2 regions of the Priestia sp. SIMBA_032 genome follow, and region 1 is predicted to be linked to the other one. Evidence: a T-box and tRNA genes for the amino acid it is inferred to sense, from the RefSeq annotation. Region 1 holds a T-box; the other holds one or more tRNA genes.

Region 1 (15,459 bases):
GCTGCAGCCAATATGTCGTTAAAGAGTTAAAGAAACAAAAAAGCAACACTGTTCAAATGTCTATTGATTTATTTCCTAGCCAAAATGAAGAAGAGATTTTTCAACAATTAGCTAAAATGACAAAAGAAGAGCCGAAAAAAGCGATTAAAAATGTTTTAAAAGGTTTTGTATCTGAACGTTATCTATTATTTTTACTCGAGCAAGCAGACATTGATAGCCAAGCACTAGCGGGACAGCTTCAGCATGAAAAACTGAGAGAGTTCTCGAGAATGTGCAAACGATTTGAATTTGCTGTAAACGGCACGCTTTCTTTAGAGAAAGCATTCGTCACAGGAGGCGGCGTATCCGTTAAAGAAATTCACCCAAAAGAAATGTCTTCGAAATTTATGCAAGGCCTTTACTTCTGCGGGGAAATTCTTGATATCCACGGATATACTGGAGGATACAATATTACTTCTGCTCTTGTAACAGGCCGTTTGGCGGGGAGTAATGCAGGAGAATTTGCAACAAGCCTAGCATAATATGCTAGGCTTTATACATAACCATGGCTGAAAAACAGTACACCTGCTCATCACGATCAACATCCACTGTGACTTGATATTTAATATCCACGACGTCTTCATCTTCTAATTTTCGTAAAAATCGGTTCACCGCAAACTCTAAATCTTTTTCATGCTCTTTATCAAACATTTTCACTTGTATCACAGCTTCTACCACCTTGTCCTATCAAATTTGTTTCAATCAGAATGGACTGCTTCTCTCAATGATGGCTTTTGTACTGATTTTCAACTTCTTCCTACCTTTATTTTTATGAAGACTTTTATAGATTTAGTCATCATTTGTTTTGCTACTATCATTTTAGTCGGATGGTAGAAGTTTCATTCAAAAAAAGAGGTTGAGACATAACGAACTGAATCCAATCTAAAGACGAATAAAACAAAAAAAGAACCACTAATCAAACATGTTGATCAATAGTTCATTTTTCACTTTAACTGAGATACTTTTGTCCCAGCCTCTTTTTTATTTATTAACCGTTTTTCCTTCCCACTCTAACATGCCGCCAACCATATTTGTTACTTTATATCCTTGTTCTTGAAGGTAGTAACATACGTTTTCACTGCGGCGCCCCGAACGGCAAATGAAAATATATTCTTTGTCTTTATCAAAATAATCCACGTTAGCTGGAATATCATTCATACGAATGTGTTTAGCAGTTGGAATCATCCCTTCTGCTACTTCTTCATCTTCGCGCACATCAACTAAATGAAGTTCTTCTCCATTTTCAACGCGTTTTTGAAGTTCTTCAGGCGTAATTACTTTTACTTCTTCCATCTTCGTCATTCCTCTCTATTCTTTCATTCAGCTTGCTATCGCTATTGTAGCAAATTCAAATACCTTTATGCCACTAAATAAGAAAAGCTTAAACAGCACCCTGCCTAAGCTTTTCCAATTGTAGTTAAAGGTTTGACTAAGCTCTTAAGATCAAACCCGAAAGCAAGGTACATCTACTTAAGTCTAGAACACAAGCTACTCTAGCTCTTTCACTCTAGAGTGTATCTAAAAAAAGAAACAAAGAAGACCACTCGACCAAGTGACTCTATCATTGGCTAATCAGACTACTTCGTTCTTGCTTTCAAAGATTTTGACTAAGGGCCTGATGTCAACCCCGAAAGGGGGACATCAGGCCCTTAGGTCTAGAACAGACCCCCTGACTGCTCTTTAGTCAGGGGGGTCTGTTCTACATCAATACTTAATTAGCTACGATGTTTACTAATTTACCAGGCACAGCAATTACTTTGCGCACTGTCTTACCTTCAATGAACTCTTGAACGTCTTCATTAGCCATTGCAATATCTTGAAGCTCTTCACGAGATGCCTCAGCAGGTACGTTTACTTTCGCACGTACTTTACCGTTAATTTGAACGACAATTTCCACTTCGTCATCTACAAGTTTTGCTTCGTCAAACGCAGGCCAAGCTTCATACGAAATTGTATCTTCGTGACCTAGTTTGCTCCATAATTCCTCAGTCGTATGAGGACAAATTGGTGCTAATAGCTTCACAAATCCTTCTACGTATTGCTTTGGCAGCACGTCAACTTTATATGCGTCGTTGATAAATACCATGAGCTGAGAGATACCCGTATTAAAACGAAGACCTTCGTAGTCTTCCGTTACTTTTTTCACCGTTTGGTGGTACACACGTTCAAGTGTAGTGTCATTGCTTTCTTGAACCTTGCTGCTTAATTCACCATTATCTTCAATAAGTAAACGCCATACGCGATCTAAGAAACGACGTGCACCATCAAGTCCTTTTGTTGACCAAGCGATTGATGCATCTAAAGGACCCATAAACATTTCGTAAAGGCGAAGCGTATCTGCACCGTGGCTTTCTACGATTTCGTCTGGGTTTACAACGTTACCTTTTGACTTACTCATTTTTTCATTGTTTTCTCCAAGAATCATACCTTGGTTAAACAGCTTTTGGAACGGCTCTTTTGTTGGAACTACGCCGATATCATATAAAAACTTATGCCAGAAACGAGCATATAATAAGTGAAGAACGGCGTGTTCAGCTCCACCGATATAAATATCAACCGGCAACCACTCTTTTAATTTATCTGCATCTGCTAACGCTTCGCTGTTTGTTGGATCAATGTAGCGTAGGTAATACCAGCAGCTGCCTGCCCATTGAGGCATTGTATTTGTTTCGCGGCGCCCTTTTTTGCCCGTTTCCGGATCCACAACGTTCACCCAGTCATCAATGTTTGCTAACGGAGATTCACCTGTACCTGACGGTTTGATTTCAGTCGTTTTTGGTAACACAAGGGGAAGCTGATCTTCAGGAACTGCAGTTGTTGTGCCATCTTCCCAGTGAATAACAGGAATCGGTTCACCCCAGTAGCGCTGACGGCTGAATAACCAGTCACGAAGACGGTATGTTACTTGTTTTTCACCTTTTTCATTTGCTTGAAGCCACTGAATCATATTTGAAATTGCTTCTTCTTTATCTAGACCATTTAAGAAGTCTGAATTAACGTGCTCGCCGTCGCCTGTATAAGCTTCTTTTGAAACGTCTCCGCCCGCTACCACTTCTTTAATCGGCAGTTCAAATTTAACAGCAAACTCATAATCGCGCTCATCATGAGCAGGAACAGCCATAATTGCACCTGTGCCATAGCTCATTAGAACATAGTCAGCAATCCAAATCGGCATTCTCTCGCCGTTTACAGGATTAATTGCATAAGCACCTGTGAATACGCCCGTTTTGTCTTTAGCTAAGTCTGTACGCTCTAAATCGCTTTTGCTTTTAATTTGATCTAAATAAGCTTCTACCGCTTCTTTTTGTTCGGCTGTTGTAATTTTTTCCACAAACGGATGTTCAGGTGCTAAAACGGCATACGTTGCCCCAAATAGCGTATCAGGACGCGTTGTAAACACAGTAAATGTTTCGTCATATCCATCAATTGTGAAGTGAACGTGAGCTCCTTCAGAGCGGCCAATCCAGTTTCGCTGCATTTCTTTGATACTTTCTGGCCAATCAAGATCATCTAAATCTTCTAGTAAACGATCTGCATAAGCTGTGATTTTAAGCATCCACTGCTTCATTGGACGACGCTCAACCGGATGTCCTCCACGCTCACTTTTACCGTCGATAACTTCTTCGTTTGCAAGCACTGTTCCTAAAGCAGGACACCAGTTAACCGCCACTTCATCCACATAAGCCAAGCCTTTTTTATATAACTGTAAGAAAATCCACTGCGTCCATTTATAGTAGTTAGGATCAGTTGTATTAATTTCACGCTCCCAATCGTAAGAGAAACCTAACGATTTGATTTGACGGCGGAAATTATTAATGTTAAGTTCAGTGAACTCAGCCGGATCGTTTCCTGTATCTAATGCATACTGCTCAGCAGGTAGTCCGAATGCATCCCATCCCATTGGATGAAGTACATTGTATCCTTGCATACGCTTCATACGAGATAAAATATCCGTTGCTGTATAACCTTCTGGATGCCCAACGTGTAAACCAGCGCCAGATGGATAAGGGAACATATCTAATGCGTAAAATTTACGCTTTCCTTCATCTTCTGTTGTTCTAAATGTTTTATTTTCTTCCCAAACTTTTTGCCATTTTTGTTCGATCTTTTCATGATTAAAAGCCATACATAATCCTCCTTGTACGCTCCAGCTGTATTTAATTAAACTAAAAAACCCCTCATCCCTCAAACAAAGGGACGAGAGGTTGAATAAACTTCCCGCGGTACCACCCAAATTAGCACAATTATGTACTCACTCATTTTCCTTAACGCGGATAGACGGTAAATGTTACTTTACTTCACATTTACAACTCCAAGGTGAGTTCATGAACGCCCGTTTGCTGACTCGCACCACCCGTCAGCTCTCTTAGCTCGCTTCGTTCACTACTATTCCTTATCATAGTTTTTACATCATACTACCTTGTATTGTAAATAATATGTTCGTAAACTGCAAGTTGTTCAAGGGATTTTGTAAAAGTTTCTGCTCTGCAGCACTGCTTTGCTGCTGAATCCTCTCTTTCATTCTTATATATGAACAACTTCTCCCAAAAACATACATGCAGCGCAAAACAAAAAAAGAGATTGAGACATAACTAAATCAATCCTATCTAAAGGTGAACAAATAGGATATCTGGACTCTTTGCTACAAAACTGTTGATTTCCATGCAAGGCTTCATCTTGCCCTCCAATCAGCAGCTTGAAGCAACTAAATACGTAAGATTCACGTTTACCATAATAATGAAAAAATCCGAACGATTTATCGTTCGGATCTTCCTTCGGCTAAAGTCCTTTTGTCTCAGCCTCTACTTTCTTTAGCGGCTATTATTAAATGCCAAATCCAAAAGAAAACAGGATAATCGCAAGTGCAAGACCAACAAGCGGAACAATTACCGTCATCGCTGCAACTGATCCATACGCATCTTTGTGAGTTTCTCCGCAAATAGAATTAATTGTGGTGACGACATAACCATTATGAGGCAAAGAATCTAATACTCCAGAAGAAATAGCTACTACGCGATGGAGAGCTTCTGGATTTACACCAGCATCTAGATAGTGAGGGGCTAAGATTGGTAAAGCAATCGCCTGACCTCCTGAAGCCGAACCTGTCATCCCCGCGATAACACTCACCGCAATAGCTCCCCCAATCAGCGGACTTCCTGGAATATGCGTCATGGCATCTACAGCCACTCCAAACGCGGGAACAGCCTTAGCAACCCCTCCAAAACCTACGACAGCAGCTGTATTCCCAATCGCAATTAACGCCCCCAGCGTTCCTTCTGAAGCTGCATTCCAAAATCCTTTAAAATGCTTTCGGTTCACAATATAAGTGACAATGATCCCGCTTAAAAGTGCAACAATCAACGCAGATTGCTGAAGTGGCTTATGAAGTGCAAAAGAAATAATGAGCACGACCACAAGCGGAAGCAAACTTAATAACGGATTAGGAAGAGACTGATTTTCCGTTACTGCTGGATCTTTCTCGCGTGATATAAAACGCTCTCCATTTTTAACTGCTTTTGAAATCAAGCGCTTTAACCACCAGTAGCCGAATACAGCCATCACTACTGCTACAACTAAACTAACTTCCCATCCTGCATACGGACTAGTCTTCAAATATTCAATTGGAATCCAGTTTTGGATTTCAGGTGATCCAGCCGAGGTCATCGTAAACGTAACGGAACCGAATGCTAAAGCAGCAGGGATAAACCGCCTCGGCAAATCAGCTTGTTTGAATAAACTTAAAGCCATTGGATAGACAGAAAATGCTACTACAAACAGACTGACTCCTCCGTATGTTAAGACCGCACAGGCAAGTACAATTGCCAACACTGCTCTTTTCATTCCTAGTTTACTGACAATCCAGCGAGAAACACTATCAGCGGCCCCGCTGTCTTCCATTACTTTTCCAAAGACGGCGCCTAATAGAAACATTAAATACCAAGAGGCAATAAATCCTGTGAAACCAGACATGTAATTGCCAACAAAATTTGCTTCTCCTTCTTTCACCAGCTGTGGAAATAAAGGCATTCCGCTTGTTACCGCAACAACTAAAGCACTGAGCGGACCTGCTATAAATAAATTCATGCCTCTCATCGTTAATACAATGAGCAGCAATAATCCTCCAATTAATCCAATCATACTAAGCATGTTTAGCCCCCCATGAAGTCATATAATTAGAAAACGTTTACAATTTTACAGGTATATACTCCTTTCTTTGCTTGTCACAACCCTTACTATATTATTAAAGGAATACTGAAGACATTCCTACGTTTATTAAACAGTCAAAAATAAAACCATCTCTATTTATTTAGAGATGGTTAATGAACGCTGACGTTTTTCTTTTAATTTATAATCGTATATCCATGTTGTACACATGCTGAATAGCAATAGCGCAATTAATAAATAGCACAGTGTAGACATATTAAACGCATCGAAAATAACGCCTCCAAAGAGAGGGCCAATCATTTTACCTGCAGTAGCCATGCTGTTAACTACACCTTGATAAAATCCTTCTTTTCCAGATGGAGCCAACTGACTTGCAACAGCTGGAATGGCTGGCCAAACGAACATTTCTCCAATTGTTAACACAACCATTGCTGTTAAGAACTGTGAAAATGTTGTTGCATTCACCACGATGATGAATGAAGCCACAAAAATCACCGTTCCAATTAGAACCTGTACTTTTAATGTTTTTGCTACTTTTTGAATGATGGGTACAATCAAAGGTTGACCGACTACAATTAAAATCCCGTTAATCGTCCAAAGTAAACTGTAGCTAGAAAGAGGTATATTCAGCTCACGCGTATGCGTAGCAATCGTTGTTTGCCACTGAACATACGCTACCCAGCATAAGACATACCCCGTACATAAAATAAGAAGAGCAGTCAGCTTCGTTTTATGTCCAATGCTCCCAGCTTCATTAAGGACATTCGTTTGCCCAACGGTAACCGAAATATGACGATATGAAAAAATAGCAATAAGCAGAAAAATAACGTATAAAATTGTATTAGCTAAGAAAATATACGTAAATGAATAAGATGCTACAACGCCCCCTACCGCTGCGCCGATAGCTACTCCTGCATTTTGAGCAACGTACATCGCATTAAATGCTTTTCTTCCGCCTTGTGGCCAAACGGACCCTGCCATTGCATACATAGATGGAAACACAATACCAGATCCAAACCCTACAACAACCAAGAGAACAACGTATGTAGGCCAACCATGGAAAAACACGAGTCCCACTAATGCAATAAGAGTAATAATAATTCCTGATAAGATGGATTTATATCCTCCGATTTTGTCAAAAAGTGTTCCCCCTAGCAAATTACCCACTACGCTTGCAGCAGAATTCAGCATAAGAACCACTCCTGCAACGGATAACGACTTTCCTAAATGTTCATTTATATAAATTGTATTGAGAGGCCATAAAAATGAAGCTCCCGTTACGTTTACAAGCATACCAATAATCAAAAACCAAAGTGATTTGGGCATTGATCTCCCCCCTATCTATTCGAATGCCAACGTACATTCTAGTCTTTTCTTAAAGGGTTCGCAATGCTTTTACATATAGACAATTTATTTGAAATTCGCTGACTATTTAAAAAGGTGATTTCACATGACTATATCATGCAAAATCACCTTTTCACCGCTTATTTTTGCTTCGAACGAACCGGCTGTGCACGCTTGCTGTTTCGTGCTTTTAATTCTTTTACCGGATCAAAATCTTTTCCTAGCTCAATGTCATTGCTGTTGATCCCGTTTTTTGTTTTTTGTTCCGGATTATTTTGATTTGAACGAGTTGCCATAAAATCCTCTCCTTAATGCTGAGTTGTGATTAATTTATTTTGCAGCTGCTGAACTTGCAGGCGCATGCGATATAGCTGTTCTCTTTGCTGTGCATTTGCACTGTGAGAAAACTCTTCAATTTCTTTATAAGCATTTTCTAATTTTTCCTGTGCTTTTGTATATTCAGTGCCATTGTAATGTTCTTGCTTCATGCCTTCCTGCAACTGACCTTGTCCAAAGCGAATAGCATCTTCACACTGCTGCATAAGTTGATCCACTGCTTGACGAGTTGTCATTCTCTATTCCTCCTATTCGTTCATTTCTGTCTTATTTTGCGCAACTTTACTCTCCTTTACGACAAGAAGAACCTGTTAAATATAAGCATCCTTAAATTTGTTTGGCACTTTTTCACGTTTTTGATACAATTTGTTGATGTATATTGCATGTAAAAAGGAGGTTGCTGATTTGAATCAGACAAACCCATTTCCGTATAAATCTGAAAACAAACGTTATCATACCTGGAATTACCACTTACGTAACCACTTTGGCCATAAGGTATTTAAAGTAGCCTTAGATGGAGGATTTGATTGCCCAAACAGAGACGGCACGGTAGCTCACGGCGGCTGTACGTTTTGCAGCGCTGCCGGTTCAGGAGATTTTGCTGGAAACAGAGCGGATGATCTTGTGACACAATTTAACGAAATCCGTGAAAAAATGCATCATAAATGGAAAGACGGAAAATACGTTGCTTACTTTCAAGCATTCACTAACACTCATGCTCCTGTTGAGGAACTTCGTGAAAAATATGAAGCGGTCTTAAAGCTTCCCGGAGTTGTTGGACTTTCTATCGCCACACGACCTGACTGTCTCCCCGACGATGTGGTGGAATACTTGGCTGAATTAAATGAACGAACTTATCTATGGGTAGAGCTTGGACTGCAGACTGTGCACGAACGAACTTCACTGCTTATCAACCGGGCACATGATCATCAATGCTATGTAGATGGTGTAGCAAAACTTCGAAAACACGGTATCCGCGTTTGTTCTCACATCATTAATGGCCTGCCTTTAGAAACACCTGATATGATGATGGAAACGGTACGAGAAGTAGCGAAATTAGACGTTCAAGGAATTAAGATTCACCTGCTTCATTTGCTAAAAGGAACTCCTATGGTCAAACAGTATGAAAAGGGCCTTGTTGAATTTCTTTCATTTGAAGAATACGTAAAACTTGTATGCGATCAGCTCGAAGTGATCCCTTCTGAGATGATTGTTCATCGTATTACTGGTGATGGACCGATAGACCTTATGATCGGACCGATGTGGAGCGTGAATAAGTGGAGCGTGTTAAATGCCATTGATCAAGAGCTCGAACGTCGTCAAAGCTATCAAGGAAAATATTACGAAAAAGAGTTGATGGAAAGATGAAAATAGAACGTATCCTGCCTTTTGCCCGCACATTGCTCACTAATGCTGTGGCCCAAGGAGATGTCGCGATTGATGCCACAGCAGGAAATGGACATGATACATTGTTCTTAGCTAACTTAGTCGGAGATGCAGGTCATGTATATGGATTTGATATTCAGCCCCAAGCAATTCAAGCAACTCAGCAGCGACTGACGGAACATAACGTAGAAAACCGAGTCACGCTTATCCAAGAAAGCCACAGCAATATAAGCATGCTTCCTACTTCTATTAATGGACGAGTTACGGGCGCTGTCTTTAATTTAGGTTATTTACCAGGTGGAGATAAAGACATCGTCACCACTTCTGAAACAACAATCTCTGCAATTGAGCAGTTACTTGATTTGCTAGCACCTGAAGGAGTGATTGTGCTCGTTATTTATCATGGACACGAACAAGGGAAACAAGAAAGAGACGATTTACTAACCTATGTCCAAAACCTTGATCAAAAAAACGTCCATGTTCTACAATACCGCTTCATGAATCAGCAAAACAATCCTCCGTTCATCATTGCTATTGAAAAAAGATAAGCCGCATATGGCTTATCTTTTTAGCATTCGGTACAAGCGTCCGTTGATATAGAAAAAGTAGCTGAGTGCTCCCCCCGCTTTTATTAATCTACGTGCATTCACATGAACATGTTTTTGTGCCCGCACTTTTTGATCGGACAAATAAACGCCCAAGAGTCCCTTATAGATAAAGCAGTGAAAGTGATAATCCGGCAGTTTTTTAGCATATTCGTCCGCTTTTACAACAAAATGCAAAAAGCGATCCATCATTTGCTGATAGTGAGGATAATAAAAACAAAAGTTCAAATCTCCTCCTGCTTTATCTTCTTCTTGGTCAATTAAATAATCGAGTAAAATATGTAAACCTTGAATATAAGGAAAATATCCCGCTTTTATTTTCTCCGTCATTTCTTCGGTCATCTCTTCTTGAAAACTGTAAGCGACCAAACAAAAAATGCCTAACGTTGAACCAGAGCACGCTGAAAATTCATACCACTCCATTTCAGGAACACTGTGCCGGTGAGCATCGAACCAATTCTCTAATCGCGGAACTCTTTCTTTTATTTCAACATGCTTATGTATTTGCAAATCACAATAATAAGTAGCTAGTTCTAGTAAATGTGAAGAGACGATATGGTAATTACAGGCTTTTCGCAAGGACTGCTGACAAGTCTGGACAAGTTCCGCTAAGTATCCCCCGTCGTCTTTATCCGTTCGAAAACGATAGTAATCTCCAAGAGGTGCATGAGGAGTCAACGCATCTGGCATCGATTCATGTAAGGCTGCAAAATCTTTAGGATCGAGCGAATTGCTGCGGTCACATAAGTTATCTAAGTAATCGCTGATTGTTTGGTAGGCAACGATAAATTTTACGCATTCAATCATGTTTTCTTTCGCTAAAATCGATAGGATACCGCCTCCTTCACAATGAAAAGTTTTTGTATCGATGCTTGCCAATGCTTGAGTGCGTAATTCTTTATTAGGAATCTCTTTTGCCCGTTCCCGCCAATGGTCAAGCTCATGATGAACGACGGGAAAAACTTCTCGATAAATTTTTCTCATTAATGAAATAGGACGAGACGGAATCTTCATTTATTTTCACCTCAATTTCTGACAGCACTCATTAAATGTGAAGATCAACAAAGCTTTTCGCGTATGTAAAAACGTATTCTCTTTCAGGCTCATTAAAGATTTCGTGATACAGCTGAGACCATTCTTTGTAGATTTTTTCACTTAGCTCTATTTCATCAAACCACTGTCTAACAATCAGCTTTTCAATAATTTTATCTTCTCCTGCCTGCATCACAAGAAGCGGAACATCCGGCAAACGATCGATATCTTTAAAAGCTAAGTTAACAGCTTGAATCAATTCTCGGTACCATCTTACGGAAACTTTTGTAACGTACAGTGAGTCGTTTTCATCTTCATCTCGAACTTCTTGGTTTCTTGTTGCTTTTTCAACAGTGAGACCCAAATCAAAAAGTTTGTTCGGCATGACTTTATTTAATCCTTTAGATAACATATCTAAGTAAGCTGGTACTTGCTCTTTTAATCCTAAACAAGGTGAGGAAAGAATCGCACCCCATATAGGGAGATTCTTTGTCTGAAGCGTACGAATAACCGCCAATCCTCCCATACTGTGTCCTAACAGGAAAATAGGCAAATCATATTTCTGCGCTTCACGTACCCATTCTTCCACTTCATATACATATTCATCAAAGGATAGGATATGTCCTCTTCTTCTCGTTGTTAAGCCTTGGCCAGGAAGGTCTCCCATGATTACGTGCATTCCAACGGAACGCCACATCTCAATCAGCCAGCGATAGCGCCCGTGATGCTCCGCCGCTCCATGGACCATGACAATAACGCCTTTTGGATTTACTGCTTCCCATTTATGCATTTGAGTTACTCCTTCTTCCTTTTTTTGTTTACCTGCTTTAAAAACCTTTGTACACTTACATTAGAAGATTTACTACTTTTTTTCAACTAATAAAGGGAGATGATTTGATGATTTATCCGTATAAAGAAAAAATGCCTACCATTGCACCCAGCTGCTTCATCGCAGACTATGTCACGATTACTGGAGATGTCACCATTGGTGAAGAAAGCAGCATTTGGTTTAACACTGTTATTAGAGGAGATGTTTCGCCTACTATTATCGGTAAACGAGTAAATATACAAGATCAATCAACACTCCATCAAAGCCCAAATGCTCCTTTGCTTATTGAGGATGATGTGACAGTAGGACATCAAGTTATTTTACACAGCTCCATCATCCGCAAACGCGCGCTCATTGGCATGGGCTCTATTATTTTAGACGGTGCGGAAATTGGTGAAGGTGCTTTTATCGGTGCTGGAAGTTTAGTGCCTCCCGGTAAAAAAATACCACCTAATACTCTCGCACTCGGTCGACCTGCTAAAGTGATCCGCACTCTGACTGAGGAGGATTTAAAAGATATGCAGCGCATCCGTACAGAATATGTAGAAAAAGGGCAGTATTATAAGTCTATTAAGAAATCTGATTCTTCATTATAAAGGAAACGTTCCCTCAGAAAGTCATACTGAGGGAATTTTTTTAGTATCTCCACAAACTCTCTAATCATGTTCTATTCTCCCCACAATTGTAAAGAAATTTCCATATTAATTTACATCGTTTTAGTACTGCCTCCACAATTAAAGATTAAACTGAATAATAAAGACGTATTTATTGAAAAGGGAGCGACTCTATGAAAGCCAAGTTAATTCAGTATGTATACGATGCCGAATGCCGATTATTCAAAAGTGTAAATCAACACTTTGATCGAAAGCACTTAAATAGGTTTTTACGTTTACTAACTCACGCCGGCGGAGCTACGTTTACCATTGTGATAGCATGCTTGCTGCTATTTCTGCACCCTTCATCCGTCGCTTACGCTTGTGCGTTTTCTCTAGCTGTTAGCCATATTCCTGTTGCCATTGCTAAAAAGCTATATCCTAGACAACGGCCTTATATTCAACTAAAGCATACAAAAGTATTAGAAAATCCATTAAAAGATCATTCATTTCCATCGGGGCATACAACAGCTATTTTTTCGTTAGTTACCCCTCTGATGATTACTTATCCAGCCTTCGCTGCCATTCTTTTGCCTCTTGCAGTCACGGTAGGAGTTTCAAGAATTTATCTCGGTCTGCACTATCCGACGGATGTCATGGTAGGCCTGATACTCGGCATCTTTTCAGGTGCTGTTTCACTGAACATATTTTTAGTCTAATTGATAGGAGGAGTACTAATGAGAATTGCTTTATTTACAGATACATTTGCTCCGGAAGTTAACGGAGCTGCTAAAACACTTTATCAATTTACTCAGTATGTCAAATCAAAGCAAATTCCCATCCAGGTATTTGCTCCTGAATTTGCTCATGATCAGTCATTTTCAACGTATGTTCACCGCTCGCCCAGCATGCCGTTTTTCCTTTATCCAAACAGCCGCTTTTCATTGCCAAACGTTCTAAAAATTAAAAAGCAGCTGCAGGAATTCAACCCTTCTCTCATTCATTTGGCCACTCCTTTTACAATGGGGCTTTGCGGCTCCTATTACGGGAAAAGATTAGGTGTTCCTCTTGTCGGCTCTTATCATACCAATTTTGATGATTATTTATCTCACTATGAACTTGAAAAAATGCGTGTACCACTGCAAAAATATATGAAATGGTTTTATAAACCTGCACAAAAAATATTTGTCCCCTCCGAAGTGACCAAACAGCAGCTAGAAGAACAAGGATTTCACAACGTAGCTATTTGGTCGCGGGGAGTAAATCATAAATTATTTCATCCCCACTATGACCGCTTTGATATTCGTATTAAATATAATATTAAAAAACCCTACATCTTAACGTATGTAGGAAGATTAGCTAAAGAAAAGAACGCTGATTTTTTAATAAAAATCGCACGAGCTTTACCTGATCATATCCGCCATCAAATTCACTGGGTTATTGTGGGAGACGGCCCTTTAAAAGAACAAATGCAGCAGCAAGCATCTGAGCATATGACATTTACAGGCTTTCTTGAAGGTAAGCAACTTGCTCATATCTACTCGTCATCTGATTTGTTTGTTTTTCCTTCAGAAACAGAAACCTTCGGAAATGTCGTACTGGAATCTCTTGCTTCTGGAACTCCTGTGGTGGCAGCAAATGCAGGAGGAGTTAAACAGATGGTTCAGCACGGGCGAAACGGCTACCTTTGCAAACCTCACTCCTTAGAAGAATTCAGTTCGGCTATTACAAGTTTACTCGATGATTTGCACCAGCGGCTTCACTTTGGCCATGCAGCGAGACACTATGCTCTTACTCAATCATGGGACGCCATTTTTCAGCATTTGCTTTCAGAATATGAAGATGTCGTAGAAAAATCTGCTGAAGGCATTCAATGGGCATAAAAAAAATCTCCGTTTTCACGGAGATTTTTTTATTATTTAGCTAAAGCTTGAGTTTTTAATGCTTCAGCTTTGTCTGTGAACTCCCAAGGAAGCTCCACATCTGTACGGCCAAAGTGACCGTAAGCTGCTGTTTGCTTATAAATTGGGCGACGTAAATCAAGCATTTTAATGATGCCTGCTGGACGTAGGTCAAAGTTTTTGCGTACTACATCTACTAGTACTTCTTCAGAAACTTTTCCTGTACCGAATGTATCAACTGAAATAGATACTGGCTGTGCAACACCAATTGCATATGCTAGCTGTACTTCACATTTATCAGCAAGATCAGCCGCTACAATGTTTTTCGCAACATAACGAGCTGCATAAGCTGCTGAACGGTCTACTTTTGTTGCGTCCTTACCAGAGAATGCACCGCCGCCGTGACGAGCATATCCGCCGTAAGTATCAACGATAATTTTACGACCAGTTAAACCAGCATCTCCTTGAGGGCCGCCGATTACGAAACGTCCTGTTGGGTTAATGAAATACTTTGTATTTTCATCAATTAACTCATTTGGAACAACTGGATTAATAACATATTCTTTTAAGTTACGTTGAATTTGCTCTAACGTTACTTCTGGGTGATGCTGAGTTGAAATAACAATTGTATCGATGCGAACAGGTTTGTTGTTTTCATCATATTCAACTGTTACTTGTGTTTTACCATCTGGGCGAAGGTAAGGAAGAATCTCTTCTTTACGTACTTCTGTTAGACGGCGAGCAAGTTTATGAGCTAATGAAATTGGAAGAGGCATTAATTCTTTTGTTTCGTTACATGCATAACCAAACATTAACCCTTGGTCTCCAGCTCCGATTGCTTCGATTTCTTCATCGGACATTTGACCTTCACGTGCTTCTAACGCTTGGTCTACACCAGCAGCGATATCAGCTGACTGCTCGTCGATAGATGTTAATACTGCACAAGTTTCAGCATCAAATCCGTATTTTGCACGAGTATAGCCAATTCCTTTAATTGTTTCACGAACTGTTTTAGGAATATCCACGTAAGTAGAAGTTGTAATTTCACCACTTACTAAAACTAAACCAGTTGTTACGCTTGTTTCACAAGCAACACGAGCATTTGGATCCTTTGCTAGGATAGCATCAAGAATTGAGTCAGAAATTTGGTCACAAATTTTATCGGGATGTCCCTCTGTAACAGATTCTGACGTGAACAGACGACGTTGTGTTGACATCAGTTTTCCTCC
Region 2 (15,459 bases), on a different contig from region 1:
ATTGAGACACTAATTGATTATATAAAGAACTCTTCTACAGATGATCCGCCCCCTCGCCCACATGTCGGTGAGACTATGGGATGTTGGCTGTACTTCACTGCTTTAGCGGAAGAAATACCTGCCTTAGAAACTTGTCTTAATACAACAACCAACAGTGAACTGTTTAAGCTTGCTCAAGACTCAAAAAACCTGGCTGAATCTCAGATTGATACACTAAAAAAATTAATGATTAAAGAAGGAATTCCCCTTCCTGAAATACCGGCTACCAAGCCGAAATCGGACCCTAACAGTATTCCATTAGGAGCAAAAGCCACGGATTCTGAAATCGCTAACTTAATATCTATAAAAATCGCCTCTAATATCGTCATGTGCAGCACGAATATGGGACAATCTATTAGAACCGATATTGGATTAATGTGGTTGAAATTCCACACTGAAAAGGTCATATTAGGATCAAAAGTAAAAATTCTAATGCAGCAAAAAGGATGGCTCAAAATTCCGCCTTATTATTATCCACCTGGAGCCCCTCATAACTCTAATTGAAGTGTTCTTAGGTAAGCAGCATAAATAACCTTACATCCAACACATTTAACGAGGTGCTTGAACATGGATTTCCCTACAATTCATACAAATTTTTGGGACGCAGTCATTGGTGTTCCTGTCGTATTAATCATAACACAGCTGATCAAGTGGCTTTTTCATCCTAAAAAGCAGTATGTTCCGACTATTGCTTTAGCTGTCGGCGTGCTGTTTTCAGTATTTATCAGTCACCCTCATCATATTATTGCCGGGTTGTTTATGGGATATTTTTATGGATACGCCGCAATTGGCAGCTATGCCGGTCTCAAAACAACGTGGAGAACAATTAGAAAAGATACGTCACCTTATTCATCAGACTAAAAAACCAGCGACATATTCGCTGGTTTTTAACCTTCACTACTTATTTCTTCTGCTCCTAGCTCTTTGGCTAAGTGAACAACCGATTGATTGATTTTCCATACGTAATAAATGTTGTGCAGCAACTGCAGATGCTGTAAGTTTCTTGATTGAACGGACGTATCAAAATAATCTAAAGATTGTTCAATTTTTTGTCTTACATCTTCAAGCGTGTATACATACGTTCCTCTTTCTCCTCGCAGCGCTTTTTCAAGCTGAGTGAAATTGCTTGCCACTTTCTCTTCCACTTCCTTGACTATACCCTGAAATTCTACTTCTTTATAAAAAGCTTCGTTTCTAGTAGAAGATGCTACTAAATGCTTGGCGTAATAATTAATGGCGGTGAAAACGGTCAAAAATTGCTGAAGACGTGAACGGCCAACGAAACCTTTGATAATAGGATCTGAATCGACATGAAGCTGTTTTAGCTTTTTTTCTAATTCCATTCCTTTATCAGCTAAATTGGCAAATGCGTACTGCTTCGTAAAACGATGTAAATAGGTATGAACAAATTCTTTTAAAGCCGCTACGTATTCTACTGAAGTGTCGGTTATTTTATCTCTTGTTCTTTTAGGAAACACAAGAGCAGAACGGCTAAGGCAATTCCAACTCCTACAACTGTATCTAATACGCGAGCTAGTAATAAACTTTCTGAAATCCCGCCAAGAAGCATGTCATACATAAAGGCCAGCATCATCGTAATCCAAAAGCTCATAAACGAATACGTAATAGGAAAGAAATAAAAAGCCATAAACACACAGATAAAAAGAAGCGTTACTTCAAGTATCCCGGGTGAGACAAAGCTTGCGACAACAAAGCCAACAGCTGCTCCTAAAAGCGTTCCTACGCTTCGCTGCACGGCTTTTACAAACGTACTTCCTATCGTTTCTGTACCGAGAAGCACTAAATAGCCTGCTAACAGCGCCCAATATTGATGCGATGGAGATAAAAACGAGCCAAATATTAATGTCGCAACGGCAGTGATGACCGCTTGAATAGACTTTTTCGTAGACGGTTTTAATCCTTTTTCTTCATCATTATCCTCTTTGTCTTCTTGTTCTTCTGCTTCTTTTTGAGGCTGTTTTTCTTGTTTCACAATTGCCTGCTGCAGCTCATAGGCTTCATCAATGACATGATTTGATATCGTTTCGATACGGCGGATTAAGTAAAGCCAGTCTTTATACCTTTTGTCTTGAGGTTCGAGTTCGCTTAATTTTTGACGCAGCTCTTGCAGATGCTGAGCTGCATCCGTTAAGGAATGAGTAGGATTTTCATTTAATACCTCTGCTTCGCGAATCGATTCCACTAGCTTTAATAGCACCTGCTGAATATCAAAATGATTAAATGCCTTTAATTCACTGAGCTTTCGAATCGCCGGGGAATATGTCTGGAGCAGCATAACTGTATCAAATACATAAAGGCGCATTTGTTCAGCTGTTACGCCAGGCCATATGTCGTGGGGATCTGTATTTCCAAGCTCTTCTGAGGCTACACGGGTATACTCCGCTAGTTTTTTAATATTTCGGTTATACTGTTTGATTTGAGGTGGTTCAATACTTCTCTTTTGAATTAACTCAATAATTAAATCAAGCACCAGATTAACTTGAATATGAAACGATTTCATTGAAGATCTCAGCACGTTGGCAGGTCGGTCTTTAAAGATAACAAAATTATAGATAAATACACAGCAGGCTCCTACTATGACGCCAGCTAACAGCCAAGGCAGCTGAGAGAATGTAACGTGTAAAATAGAAGCAAAATAAAACGACATAAATGCTACCATCGACAGAGAGAAATAGCGAATACCAAATTTCTGTAAATAAAAAGACAAAAACACTAGCAGAACGAGAAAAACATTTTCTGCTTGTCCATATCGTGATAGAAACGAGCCAATGCCGAGAGAAACGGCACTAGAAAGTGCTACTAAGCCTGTTGTCACTTTTTTTGCTTTTGTTGTTTCATCATTCACAACCAATATACCCATCAGGCCGATTACGCCCGATAAAATAGCAGCGGTAATTTGTGAGCTTCCCGCTGCTTTTAATACAATCAGCATAATAACGACCGCTGTAATGACGCTGATTGTAGCTTTAGAAGCCGTTTTGAGCCTTTTTCGTCCAGGATCTGCAGCGACTAAGCGGCTAAACCAATATGAGAAAATAAACACCCTCTCCTTTCGTTCTGTAGAGTTCTTTGTAGAAAGAGTAATATTATTACTTACACCCTTTTTTATTCTTTTCTATCGTATGTAAGGCACGTTTTTCCACCATAACATTGCGAACGGCTAAAGAGCTAAACAAATGCTTAAAAACACATCTGTTTTTTGTCAGATGTGTTTTTAAGCGATAATGGTTCATTACAGTGTAAGAGAAGAAATTTCCCACCCGTTTGTTAACGGATTTCTTTTTAAAGTAAAAACCATCGTTGTCTTTTGAGCCCCTTTATCTTCGTAATAAATAAGACAATCTACGGCGATTTTCTCTTTTGTTTTATACTTTTTTGCATGAAATAAGGCCGTTTTATAATAAATAGTGGAGATACTATGCAGTTTTGTCCATAGCTTATGCTCTTGCTTCACGCGCAAAACCGGCTGCATTAAGGCATCGTCATCTTGCTTTAATCCCGTTAAAAACATATTGACGACTTCTGCCGGCTCAGCTTTTAATGCATATTCATCAAGCTTTCCTCCTGCTTTTAATACCATTAACTGATGACTTGGATCCACATTTTGAGACTTGTGAGTCGTACTTCCTGCAAAATGAATGCAAAAATGACCGGGGAACCCATTGTCAAGCGCACCGGCTCCGTGAGGCATTCCATTCATGGAAGCTGCAAGCATTTGGCCTTTAAACGGAATAAGAACAGCTCTTCGGTTCCAGCTCCATTTTCCATTATATAAGTGCTTCATTACTTTCGTATCTTGACGTGTAAGCGGCTGAACATCTGCATGGTGTGAGCCTGCTCTTCGCTGCACATAAAAGTAAAAACCGGTTTCTACATCAATAACTTTAAATTTTTTCCCCTTTGGCAGTAAGCTTTCTACACGTTTCCACTTTAATACTTTTCCTGTATCACTTACCGGAAAGTACGTAAGGTTTTCTTCTGCTTTCATCTTTTGGGGATGCACAAAAAAACTAATAAGCATAAAGACTAAAATCATCAATTTTGTCATTGTCTACCCTCATTACCTTGTAGTTTCTCTATGTAATATGCGAAAGTACACATACAATTATAAATAGAAATTTTTACACGCTCGACTCATGGAAAATAATACAAAAAAGAGCTTGTGAATCCTATACATTAAACGGTTCATTTTATTCATACTAACAGGTGAAAGCGAGGTATATGATATGAATTTCACTTGGATGGTTGGACTTTTAATGCTCATTCAACCTCTTTCTTCACAAGACCACCTATCTATTACTCATGACGGTAAACCAATTGAACGGATTGAACGGGACAAAGTGGCAGTACCTCTTCTTCCTGTACCTATGGTTGATCATGATCGATACAACCTTCTTCTAAAAGAATTGGATAAAAAAACATATAGAGAGCCCATAAATGCCCGCATTGATAAAAGCGGACAAATTGTTCCTGAGCAAGCGGGTGTCAAACTATATCATAAAGATTTTGCGGAGAAATTTTATACTTATTTTTTTAATGGCGGTACGTCAACACTAGAAATCCCGACGCTTCCTGTTCCGCCTCGCGTGGATAAGGAGCTGCTTGCAACGATTCGAATTAAGCAAATCGGTCATTATCATACGGGATTTAACCCTCGTAATAAAAATCGTTCTCACAATATTTCTCTTGCGGCCAAATCACTAGACAGCAGCGTCATATTTCCTGGGGAAGTTTTCTCTTTTAATCAAACCGTTGGAAAAAGAACGGCAGCAAAAGGATATATGCGTGCGCCAATCATTGTAAAAGGAGAGTATTCTGAAGGAGTTGGAGGAGGGATTTGCCAAGTTTCTTCTACCTTATTTAACGCCGTCGATAACGCTGGCGTCACAATTACGCAGCGTTACTCACACAGCCGCAGTGTTTCCTACGTACCTCCTGGGCGAGACGCTACCGTCAGCTGGTATGGACCTGACTTTCATTTTAAAAATACGTACAGTGATCCTTTGTTGATTCGAGCGCAGGTACACGGGGGAGTCGTAAGCGTGGCCATTTACTCTACTGATGCGATTGAATATAAGCCTCGCCGCGTGCCTTGGGCTTCTATTGACCAATTGCCGAAAGAGAAAAAAATTGAATCACATGTTGATACTGAGCCTGCTGACTAATCATCTGTTCCAGCTTTTTATAATGAACACAAAATAGCCTAAAGGGTATCCTTTAGGCTATTCAGTGATATAATTAGCAGCCGTAGTAGCCACCGTAACCACCGCTATAACAACTACATCCGATAATTACTAATAGAATAAATAATACAACTAATAAAGCGAAACCAGAACCAAATCCACATCCAGCATTAGACATACAAGCACTCCCTTTCAACGTAATTTTCTGTTGCTAAAACAAAGAAGGTTCAAACATGGGGTGTTTCTCATGGATAGCTTATTGTATGTCTGCCTAGACGTTTTGGTTTACTTTTCTGCTCATTTTTTAAAAATTGGGCTTGTTTTCATCTTTACAGCTCGGAAAATGTAATTCCGCAAAAGTAAAGCTCATTTCCACTCTTCCTTTAAAATCGCATAATAATATTCATCCCACCATCCTTTTTCGGTTGGAATACATTTTTTAAAATACCCTTCTCTTCTCATCCCGATCTTCTCCATAACACGATAAGAAGGCGTGTTTTCAGGTTGACAAGTAGCAATAATCCGATGCAGTTTCATTGTGTTAAAGCCATAGTCCACTATTGCTTTTGCTGCTTCTGAAGCATATCCTTTCTGATAATAGAGAGAATTAAATACCCAGCCAATTTCATAAGTATGGTCCCCAAAATAGGTAAAAAAGACGATATGACCAATTAAATTTTTTTCGTTTTTTAATAAAACTGGAAAATTTTTAACATTTCCTTTCATATTTTCATTTACAAATTTCTTCGCATCATCCTTACTAAAAACACCTTCTGGTATGTACTTCATGACATGAGCATCAGATGTATATGCGTAGACATCTTGCCAATCTTCATATTTAAATTTGCGTATTAGTAATCTGTTAGTCTCAATATTCATGTCGTTCTCCCCTATCTCAAAGCTATCTTTTATACACTTGTTTCGATAGTGAAGATATAAAAACCTCTTTGCACCAAGTTACTGTTGTTTTTGTTGCCGCTTCTTTAAAAGAAGATAAAGCGACTCTGTGAAAAAGAAAAATAAAAGAGAAAAAAGGACAAATAATTCGGCCAACTCCGTTACACGAAACGGGCTTAAAGCATTGTATAGTTATAGTGCCTGCAGTACGTTCTTTCCTTGAAAAAGATCAATTCCTACAGAAAGAGCGATCGCTGATCCAAATGGCAGCAGGCTAACTCCAATAATTTTCATCATTTTCTCTCCTCACCTAATCTTTACTTACCTCATAGGGTCGTCATTTTTATTTACCGTCATGCAAAAGATGCTTTGTTAAAAATTACATAATTATACGGTTTTTGGTCAAATTAATAAAAACTATAGTAAGGGTGCTTTCATTTATGCCTTCGTTCTTTAAAAATCAAACAAGCAGTGAACAAGCAGAGTCTTCTTTTAAGAATTTGCTTTCTGAGAACCTTACCTTTATTAATAGGTACAGCTACTTTATTTAAAATTATCGAGGTGATGTTCGTGTATATATGGTTTTATGATCATTTTGTTAATACCATCTTATTTCCGCTTACTTGTATCATGCTAGTATGCCTGTCATTAGGACTGTATGCATACTTTAAGCTGAAAAAAATGAAAAATTGATAATAAATAGATGGCTATTTCTCGCACTCAAAACATGAAAGATACAACAAGATAAAAAGCAACTGTTATTCCCGCTGCAATTAAAGCTGGCTTTAATTTGTACTTGGCATATTCAATAACAGATAAATCTAATATTTTGGCGATGGTATTCGTATCGTCGCTTAAAGGTGAAGAAAATGCTCCAAAGGAACCGCTCGCAAACACCGCACCGATAATTAATGGCAAAGAAAGATCTGCAGAACTTGCAAGCGATACGCCAAGCGGCATTAAAATCCCCCACGTTCCCCAAGCAGACCCGATAAAGTAAGAAATAGCAGCTCCAAACACAAACATAAAAGGAGTGACAAACATTTGAGGAATCCACTTGGAATGTGCCGTCACAAAATTTGAAAAACCTAAGTCTTCTGTAACAGCGGATAATCCCCATACTACCGATAACAGCAGAATAACGGACATTAAGTCATTGCCTCCTGTAATAAAACCATTAAGCAAATTCTGTAATGTAAAGCGCTGAAATAAGAAAAAAATGAGGGTAATTAACGTAGTGATAATTAAAGCTACTACCATCGCTTCTAACACGTCTGCTTTAATAAATGCTTCAAAAAAGGTGTGGCTCTTGTGATGCCCGCTCCACCATGTTAAAAATAAGGTAAGTGAAATCACAATAAGTAAAGGTACTAACAAATTCCAAGGCTTAGAAGGCAAATCCTTCGACACGCAAGGATGACAATCATGCCAATCTTTTTCGTCTTCTTCCTCTAGCTTCATAGGAGCCGTAGATGTTGAATGATGAAAAAAGCTGAAATAAATCCCTACTAGAATAATCACAATCGAAAAGAAGTTATAAGGAATGCTTTGAATAAACAAAGAATAAGCGTCTTGTTTTATGCCTTGATGATCAATTGCCATTTGAATGATTGAGACCATATACCCTACAAATGCCGTTGCCACAGGAATTAAGACAATAACAGGAGTAGCAGTTGTTTCAATAACAAACCCTAGCTCTGCTGTCGTCATTTTCACCTTTTTGAGTAGTGCTCTCATGATGGGCGCGATCGTCACAAAACGAAATGTGGGAGCACTGAATGTTCCCATGGTTGAAACATAGGTTAAAATAAGAGCTTTTTTTCTTGTATCAATTCTTTCTGCAGCTGTTTCCACAAAACCTTTAACTCCTCCAGCCATCTTAATCATTCCGATAAGCCCTGAAAACGCGTATAAAAAGACGACGATTTCTATATTACTTTTATTTCTAAGAGCTTGTACAACGTAGTGAAGTAGCTTTTCAACACCTCCGACAATCGAATGTTCAATCAAATAAGCACCTACTAATAAGCCTAAAAACAACCCTGGCAGCACTTGTTTGGTAAAAATAGCTATGGGAATAACAATTAAAAACGGTATAATTGAAAACCAACTAGATTCCATAGGACTCTCCCCTATCTTAAAGACCATATTAGATGTCTTCACGTATCATTCATTAGCTTTTAATGTAACCCCAATATTATGTGTATATTCACGAAAACAACACGTATAAGCAGCATTGCTTTAATAAACTATTTCTAATTAAAAACCGCATCGTAAAAATCTTTATTTCTACAACAAAAAAAGCAGTTTGCACATGCAAACTGCTTTTGAAAAGAAGCGGAAGACGAGGTTCGAACTCGCGACCCCCACCTTGGCAAGGTGGTGTTCTACCACTGAACTACTTCCGCGCGTATATGAAAGTAAAGATGCGGGTGAAGGGACTTGAACCCCCACGTCATAAGACACTAGATCCTAAGTCTAGCGCGTCTGCCAATTCCGCCACACCCGCGTGTGAATTAAAAGATAACTCCAAAATGGCAGGGGCAGTAGGAATCGAACCCACACTGACGGTTTTGGAGACCGTAGTTCTACCTTTAAACTATGCCCCTAGAAATGATTTCTTCAAAAGAACCTCGTTTATTGACGACGCTATATTATAATAAAACATATATGAAATTTCGTCAATAGGTCTTTTTAAGAATCATGACTAGTACTAGCGATTTCAAAAAACTGTGAGGCATATCACAGCTTTTTATACTCCCCTCCGCCAGTTGCAGTAGCTTTTAATTCTACCATTGATTTTCAGTAAAAGCCTTTTTTAGGCACAGGGCGGAACTATACAAAATGTCTCCAAAATCGCGTGAAGACTGAAAGGATATGTAGGAGTGCAGATTTTACAGGAGGGACATTTTTTTGAGAATCCGTATTAAAACCCACAGGTTCTCCCTCGTTTCCCACAAGCGTACTGTGAGAAATCTTAGTTTCAATAGCTCCTGTTAGCTCGGCTGCAAATTCTTCACTATCTATCATAACCATGGATTCAGTATTTAAAAATACTGAACGTGAATCTAAGTTAAAAGAACCAACTGCACTTAAACGCTGATCATAAACAACAGATTTCCCGTGAATTGAATAAGGCTTTTGATATTCATAAAGCTTTGAACCAGCTTTTATAACGCGATTCTTTACTCCCAAGTATGCAGAAAAAGCCATAGCATTTGGAGTGGATGTAATCGAATTAGTTAAAATAATTCTTTGCACTTTAGATTTTACTGACTTATCTATATACTGTTCCATCTCTTTTGTTGGTACAATATAAGGACTTTGAACGACAATGGATTTTTCAGCTTGCTGGGAAAGCTTAATAAACGTTTTCCATATGAAAGGGCTTTTATTCATTCGTTGAATAGGATTTGTAATAAAAGAAACCTTTCTTGTAGGCATGGTTGATTCTCTCCATACAATATAAGGATGGACAAAAGGTTCGTTTGCTCTTTTGGCCTCTTCGTATTGATCTATTAACAATTTCTTTCCTGAAAGGCCACGAAATTCTTTAGTCTTCTTGAGCTTTGGAAAAGCTTTGCGTGTATACGGGTGGTTCCATAATTTCTCTACATACTTCTCCATTGAGAGAATGACACTATTACTTTCTTGCTTTGTGTTATAAATTAGCACATCACGGTCATAAACAAAATTTTTATTTGGTTGACTGGCCAAGTATTTATCTCCAATATTTCGTCCTCCACTAATACCTAATTGGCCATCGACTACTATTATTTTATCGTGAAGACGATTATGCCATGTCCAAGGTTTAAGAATAGTAAAGGGCTCATAGTACTTTAATTCAATATTATTGTGGAAAGCTAGAGCATACAGAACATTTTTTCTCTTGCCTTTTAACCCATGAGAGATCCCGTCTAACAGCACTCGAATACGTATACCTCGGTCGGCAGCTTCGAACAAAGCGCCCATAAGTAAATCCGAAGAACGACCTTTACCTATGGAAAAGTACGCAATATCGATTGTATGCCTCGCTTCTTGAATCATCTGCATCCGAACAAGCCCTGAAAAATAACCGTTTTCCAAAAGCATAACGCGGTCTGTGGATTCTTTCTTTCCGTAAAAATTCTCAGTATTCATTACTTTTAAGTCTTTTCCCTGGTGCAAAGGGACATAAAACAGTACCACTGCAGTTACGAATATATATATGAAGTACAATACGGCAATCATTATTAGTATATTTATTAGCATGTTTCCTGTCACAATCCCTTTCCATTCTTATCGTTTCTTTTTATTAGGATTCTTACTTTTTTAACTTCTATACCTTTTAAAATAAGAATGAAATGATGGATTATTTGTTACACCACTGTTGATTTCCGTGCAAGACTTCGCCTTTCCCTCCAAACGACAGCTAGAAGTAATTGTATAAATGAAACCTACGTTTACACTACCAATAAAAAAAGCAGAAGTTCATTATCTTCTGCTTTTGCAATTTAATTTATACCCTACTGTGAACCTGCTCTAAGTAAAAGAGCGGCTCTTTTATTGATTAAGATCGTTTTCCATATCTTTTATATCTTGCTGAAACTCGCTTAAACGCTGACGCTGTGTTTCAGAAGCATTTTCAAGCGCGTTCTCGATTTGCTGAGAGGCTTCATTTACTTCACCTATCGCTTGCTTCGCTTCATGTCCATACGATGCATCATTTTTAGCTTCATTTGCCTGTTCATATGCATCTACTGCTTCTTTATGCCCTTGCTGTGCTGCTTGAAACGATTGTTGTTTATCTTTATTGTATGGGAATTTTTTCATCATAGTGCTCCTTTTCATTTTTTCACTCTTTAGTGTGGCATTTTTCTACTTATTCATACGGCGTTTCAATAGGTTAAAGCTGTATGAATATTCCTCATAACAAACCCCCTCAATCATTTAAGAGCTCTAAAAAATATCTTCTATCTTCTGAAATACTTTCTATATTTTACAGAAATGTATAATCACTTTCTTTAGCGGACATCATACGAATAGTTTATCTGAACGAAAAAATGTATCGGGGTTGACTGCATGCACTTGTTTCTTTCCTTTTTGATCATTTGTGCAGGGATTATATGGGTGGAAATAAAAAGATTACCTCAACATTCTCATAAAAAGGAACGGAAAATTTTTATTGTATTCATGACAATCAGTATCATGATCGCTTTTGCAAAAATCTTTCGGCTGCCTCTACCGAACCCTTCTGATTGGGTAGAAGTAATGTTTCAGCCTTTAAGTCACTTATTATTCCGTTGGATCACTTAATTAGTGTACATGGCAAAAGGATGTGCTCATTTGCTTAATGAAATCAATATTTCAGCTGCGCAGTTTCGCAAATTAGTAACTTTGTATAGCCTCGGAAGCACAATTATTGTTGTGCCTGCCGCTATTACAGCTGATGCTCATCAAGATACCTGCATTGCAGCACTCTTCGGAGTAGCATCAGGAATTGGCTTAGTTTTGCTTTTTACCTCACTAGGAAAAATGTTTCCCACGCTTACACTGATGGAAATGAACGAAAAAATTTTAGGCAAACTGTTTGGAAAGATTGTGTCTGCTGTTTTTGTGTGATCTAATTTATTTATCAGCAGTCAAGTTCTTTACTATGTAGGAAACTTTCTTCAAGGAATTGAAGTAGTCATTGCCATTTTGTGGTTTATTACTCTCTTTTTTAAGCTTTGCATTTACTTTTACACTACTCTTTTGGGGTTTGCTAATGTATTTCATATAAAGGACTACAAGCTATTTTCTTTTCCAGTGGCACTCATTATGATTGCACTTTCCCTTATTGTGTATCCAAGCGTTTCTTATCAAAAGAGTTTGGATACAAAAACGTGAATCCCCTATAGTTTTTTCGTAGGAGCTTTATATCCTTTTATTCTTCTTATCATAGGATGGATCCGCTTTAGACCTGCTAAAATAAAAATAAAAAAGATAATAAAATCCACATAAAAAAAGCAGGTAGTCACCTGCTTTTTTATGCTTGAAGCGCTTGAAGGCCTGCTTGGTTTAAAAAATGCCAAGGCTTATTAAAGTGGGGTTGAAAGAAAAAGTCCATAAAGCCAAGCTCATCGATCGTCATTTCTTGCTGTACGCATACAGACAATGTATTGATTGCTTGAGTGGCATCAATTTTAGAAATAACCTGTGCTCCTACAATTCGTCTCGTTTCTTCTTCATATACTACTTTTAACATAATATTTTCGTACGTTGGCATGAATTCTGGTCGGTTATTTTCTGATATTGTGATACTTTTCACATTCATATCAAAAAGAGAAGCGGCTGTTTCTGTTATGCCGGTAGATGCAACATTGTAATCATAAATATGCAACCCTGATGTTCCTTGTGTTCCCATATACTTAATCGTCGGCTTAACAAGATTTTGAGCTACTAATGTTCCCATTCTAACCGCATTTGTAGCAAGCGGAATATAGGCATGTTTCTTAATCGGATTGTAGTAAATCGCACAGCTATCTCCGGCAGCAAATATATCTTTTTTGCTTGTTTGCATATATTCATCAACCACAATTGCGCCATTTGGAAGCATGTCGACCTGTCCTTTTACTAAATCTGTATTTGGACGGAAGCCAACACACAAAATCACAAGATCCGCTTCGTATTCGCCTTCAGTTGTCACTACTTTTTCAACAGATCCCTCACTGCCTGCAAATTTAGTGACTGCTTGGTTTAATGCTAATGTGACTCCGCGATTTTCAAACTCAGTTTCCATTAGGTTCGTAAATTCTGGATCAAGATATTTATTTAAAATGCGATCCGCACTATCAATAAACGTGACTTCTTTTCCATACACTTCGAAGGCTTCTACTAATTCTGCACCAATATAACCCGCACCAATTACAGCTATTTTCTTCGCTTGTTTTGCTTTTTCAATGATATGATTGGCATGCTGATAGTTTTTACAAAGCACAATATTATTTAAATCGATGCCTTCAAGGATTGGAATAATCGGCCATGATCCAGTTGTCATCACTAATTTATCAAATGTATCTTCAAATTCTTCGTTTGTTTCTAAATTTCGCACTGCTATTTTTTTGTCTTCTGTATCAATATTCGTAACTTCATGTTTCATTTTCATATTTACACCCATCTCTTGCAATTCAGACGGTGAAGAGTAAAATAAGCCATTTGCATCTTTTACGACCCCGCCTACATAGAGCGCAATTCCACAAGACAAAAATGAAACATTATCATTTCGCTCATAAACTGTAATTTTAGCTTCTGGATAAAGTTCTGCCATATTTTTTACTGCTGCTGTTCCTGCATGTGTACACCCTACTACTGCAATTTTCATAGATGATATCCCCCTTAGGATTATAGAAAATATGATATTGTGAAGTTTTTCACATATATTGTGAAATGTTTCACATATCTTTTACAATTCTTATTATACAAACATGTTTGTCCTTTTTCAAGAGATATGCGAAAAAAATCACATACTTTTTTAAAAAAATATGCTACAGAGTTCTTTAAACAGCTTTGAAGCTTGATATGGTGCGCTTTATTCGCTGATACGCTGCTGATGAAAAACTTCATCAGCTTGTTTTTTTACGTAGAAGCTCACTATCCAATGCACTCTCCATCAAAAAATAAGATCGATAAAAGAGCCATTGCTAAAATAGTTACACGGATTCCGCTTACAAGCAAGTCTTCTATATAAACTGATAGAAAAGTAAAAAATATATCTATAAAAGCTGCAGATGTTACAAATAGTACTTTATTCAGTCTGGCATTCTTCATTAAAAAAGTGAGTGCCTTTGAAAAAAGCTCTGTGATAGAGCCAAATACAAAAATAAACATAGGGCCCAGTAGGACTCATATTTCACTCCCATTACTCTAAGGAAACCTATAAAACCAAAAAAGTAGCTTCCCATTAAGATAGCTAAAATGATTAGTACCATCGTTCCTACTATAAAGAACGCGATTAACCGATTCATTCCCCTGCTTTTTCTTTTCATTGTTCCACGCCACCTTGCTTACTCATCACTTAATCCATATTATACTAAAAAAGTGCGATACCATGGTATCGCACTTTTCTACGTTAATTATCTTTTTTATCTTGAAGAGCTTGTTTTAAAGCATCCCCCAAGCTTGAACCAAACGCTCCGTCATCGTTGTATTTGTTAAGAAGCTTTCGTTCTTCTCGCTTTGAAATCTTTTTCTTTTTGTCCTCAGCTTTTTCCACTACTTGACATGAACGACACTGGAAGTACGTCCCAGCTTTTCCTGAATGAATTTCCATTCGTTTATGACACTGCGGACAGCGTCGGTTCGATAATTTAGGGTCTTTTGCGCGTCTATAGCTGCACTCAAGGCTTGAACAAACAAGCACTCTTCCTTGCTTTGTTTTCTTTTCTTTTAAGAAAGAACCGCATTCCGGGCATTTGGAGCCCGTTAAATTATGAGGTTTGTACGTTTGATTACTTGTTTTCACTTGCTTGACAAGCTTTTCTGTTTGTTCGCGAATATTCGTTAAAAACTCTTTTGCATTTCCTTTTCCTTTAGCAATTGCTTCTAAGTCACGTTCCCATTTAGCCGTAAGCTCAGGAGACTTTAACTCGTCTGCTACTAGGTCAATCAGCTGCTTCCCTTTTTTGGTTGCATGCAGACGATTGTTTTGGCGATCAATGGATTCGTTTTGCAGAAGCTTTTCAATAATATCTGCACGTGTTGCCGGCGTGCCTAAATTATGTTTTTCCATTTGTCCAAGAAGATCTGCTTCTGTATAGCGCTGCGGCGGCTCTGTAAATGCACTTTTCATCGTCACATTCTGAATGAGCGGCTTGCTGCCTTCTTTCATATCAGGCAGCTTCACCGTTGCTTCTGAGTCTCCACCAGAAACTTTTTTGAAGCCTGCATTCACGACTTGCTTTCCGCTTGCTACTAACTGTTCCCCGTTTACTTCAAGCTCTGCTTTAACCACTTCATACTCATATGCAGGATAAAATAATGAAATAAATCGCTTTGCAATTAAGTCATACAGCTTTCGTTCATCAGCTGATAGATCTTGTAAAAACACAGGCTGATCCGTCACGATAATAGCATGGTGATCACTTACTTTTTCATTATTAACCACTCGTTTTGGCAGCTGTGCATTTCTTAAAATTGGACGAACCTCTTCTTTATATACAGCAGAGATGCTTTCCAAACGCTCTTTCATAGTAGAAACCATATCTGTTGTTAAATAACGGGAATCTGTACGTGGATACGTGACTAACTTATGCTGTTCATATAGCTTTTGAAGTACATTCAATGTCTTCTTAGCAGAGAA

What was found. The T-box of region 1 lies ahead of leuS (leucine--tRNA ligase). A T-box ahead of a tRNA ligase gene usually reads a tRNA of that ligase, here a tRNA-Leu.
Region 2: it has a tRNA-Leu gene. The T-box ahead of leuS (leucine--tRNA ligase) is inferred to sense a tRNA for this amino acid. The anticodon was not compared.

What each region holds. Positions count from the first base shown of each region.
Region 1 is NZ_JAWRXD010000002.1:38,764-54,222, reverse strand. Features, by position in the region: gene SB717_RS06230 (BaiN/RdsA family NAD(P)/FAD-dependent oxidoreductase) at 1-521, shown strand, start outside; gene SB717_RS06225 (sporulation protein Cse60) at 526-705, opposite strand; gene SB717_RS06220 (rhodanese-like domain-containing protein) at 1,021-1,332, opposite strand; gene leuS (leucine--tRNA ligase) at 1,751-4,165, opposite strand; T-box leader at 4,230-4,448, opposite strand; gene SB717_RS06210 (GntP family permease) at 4,864-6,186, opposite strand; gene SB717_RS06205 (MDR family MFS transporter) at 6,343-7,530, opposite strand; gene SB717_RS06200 (hypothetical protein) at 7,689-7,844, opposite strand; gene SB717_RS06195 (YtzC family protein) at 7,857-8,120, opposite strand; gene mnmL (tRNA modification radical SAM protein MnmL/YtqA) at 8,290-9,252, shown strand; gene mnmM (tRNA 5-(aminomethyl)-2-thiouridylate-methyltransferase MnmM) at 9,249-9,818, shown strand; gene SB717_RS06180 (tetraprenyl-beta-curcumene synthase family protein) at 9,831-10,889, opposite strand; gene SB717_RS06175 (alpha/beta fold hydrolase) at 10,921-11,697, opposite strand; gene SB717_RS06170 (gamma carbonic anhydrase) at 11,805-12,332, shown strand; gene SB717_RS06165 (phosphatase PAP2 family protein) at 12,524-13,048, shown strand; gene SB717_RS06160 (glycosyltransferase family 4 protein) at 13,067-14,212, shown strand; gene metK (methionine adenosyltransferase) at 14,245-15,447, opposite strand.
Region 2 is NZ_JAWRXD010000003.1:384,513-399,971, forward strand. Features, by position in the region: gene SB717_RS12105 (DUF3231 family protein) at 1-543, shown strand, start outside; gene SB717_RS12110 (hypothetical protein) at 607-900, shown strand; gene SB717_RS12115 (hypothetical protein) at 927-1,517, opposite strand; gene SB717_RS12120 (FUSC family protein) at 1,487-3,103, opposite strand; gene SB717_RS12125 (hypothetical protein) at 3,293-4,108, opposite strand; gene SB717_RS12130 (VanW family protein) at 4,287-5,225, shown strand; gene SB717_RS12135 (YjcZ family sporulation protein) at 5,299-5,421, opposite strand; gene SB717_RS12140 (GNAT family N-acetyltransferase) at 5,610-6,122, opposite strand; partial or broken gene SB717_RS40235 (YczF family membrane protein) at 6,201-6,437, opposite strand; gene SB717_RS12145 (Na+/H+ antiporter NhaC family protein) at 6,861-8,261, opposite strand; tRNA gene SB717_RS12150 (tRNA-Gly) at 8,477-8,548, opposite strand; tRNA gene SB717_RS12155 (tRNA-Leu) at 8,568-8,649, opposite strand; tRNA gene SB717_RS12160 (tRNA-Trp) at 8,676-8,749, opposite strand; gene SB717_RS12165 (phospholipase D-like domain-containing protein) at 8,976-10,370, opposite strand; gene SB717_RS12170 (hypothetical protein) at 10,683-10,952, opposite strand; gene SB717_RS12175 (GerAB/ArcD/ProY family transporter) at 11,466-11,741, shown strand; gene SB717_RS12180 (GerAB/ArcD/ProY family transporter) at 11,754-12,008, shown strand; gene SB717_RS12185 (FAD-dependent oxidoreductase) at 12,148-13,482, opposite strand; gene SB717_RS40240 (YrvL family regulatory protein) at 13,928-14,146, opposite strand; gene SB717_RS12195 (DNA topoisomerase III) at 14,230-15,459, opposite strand, start outside.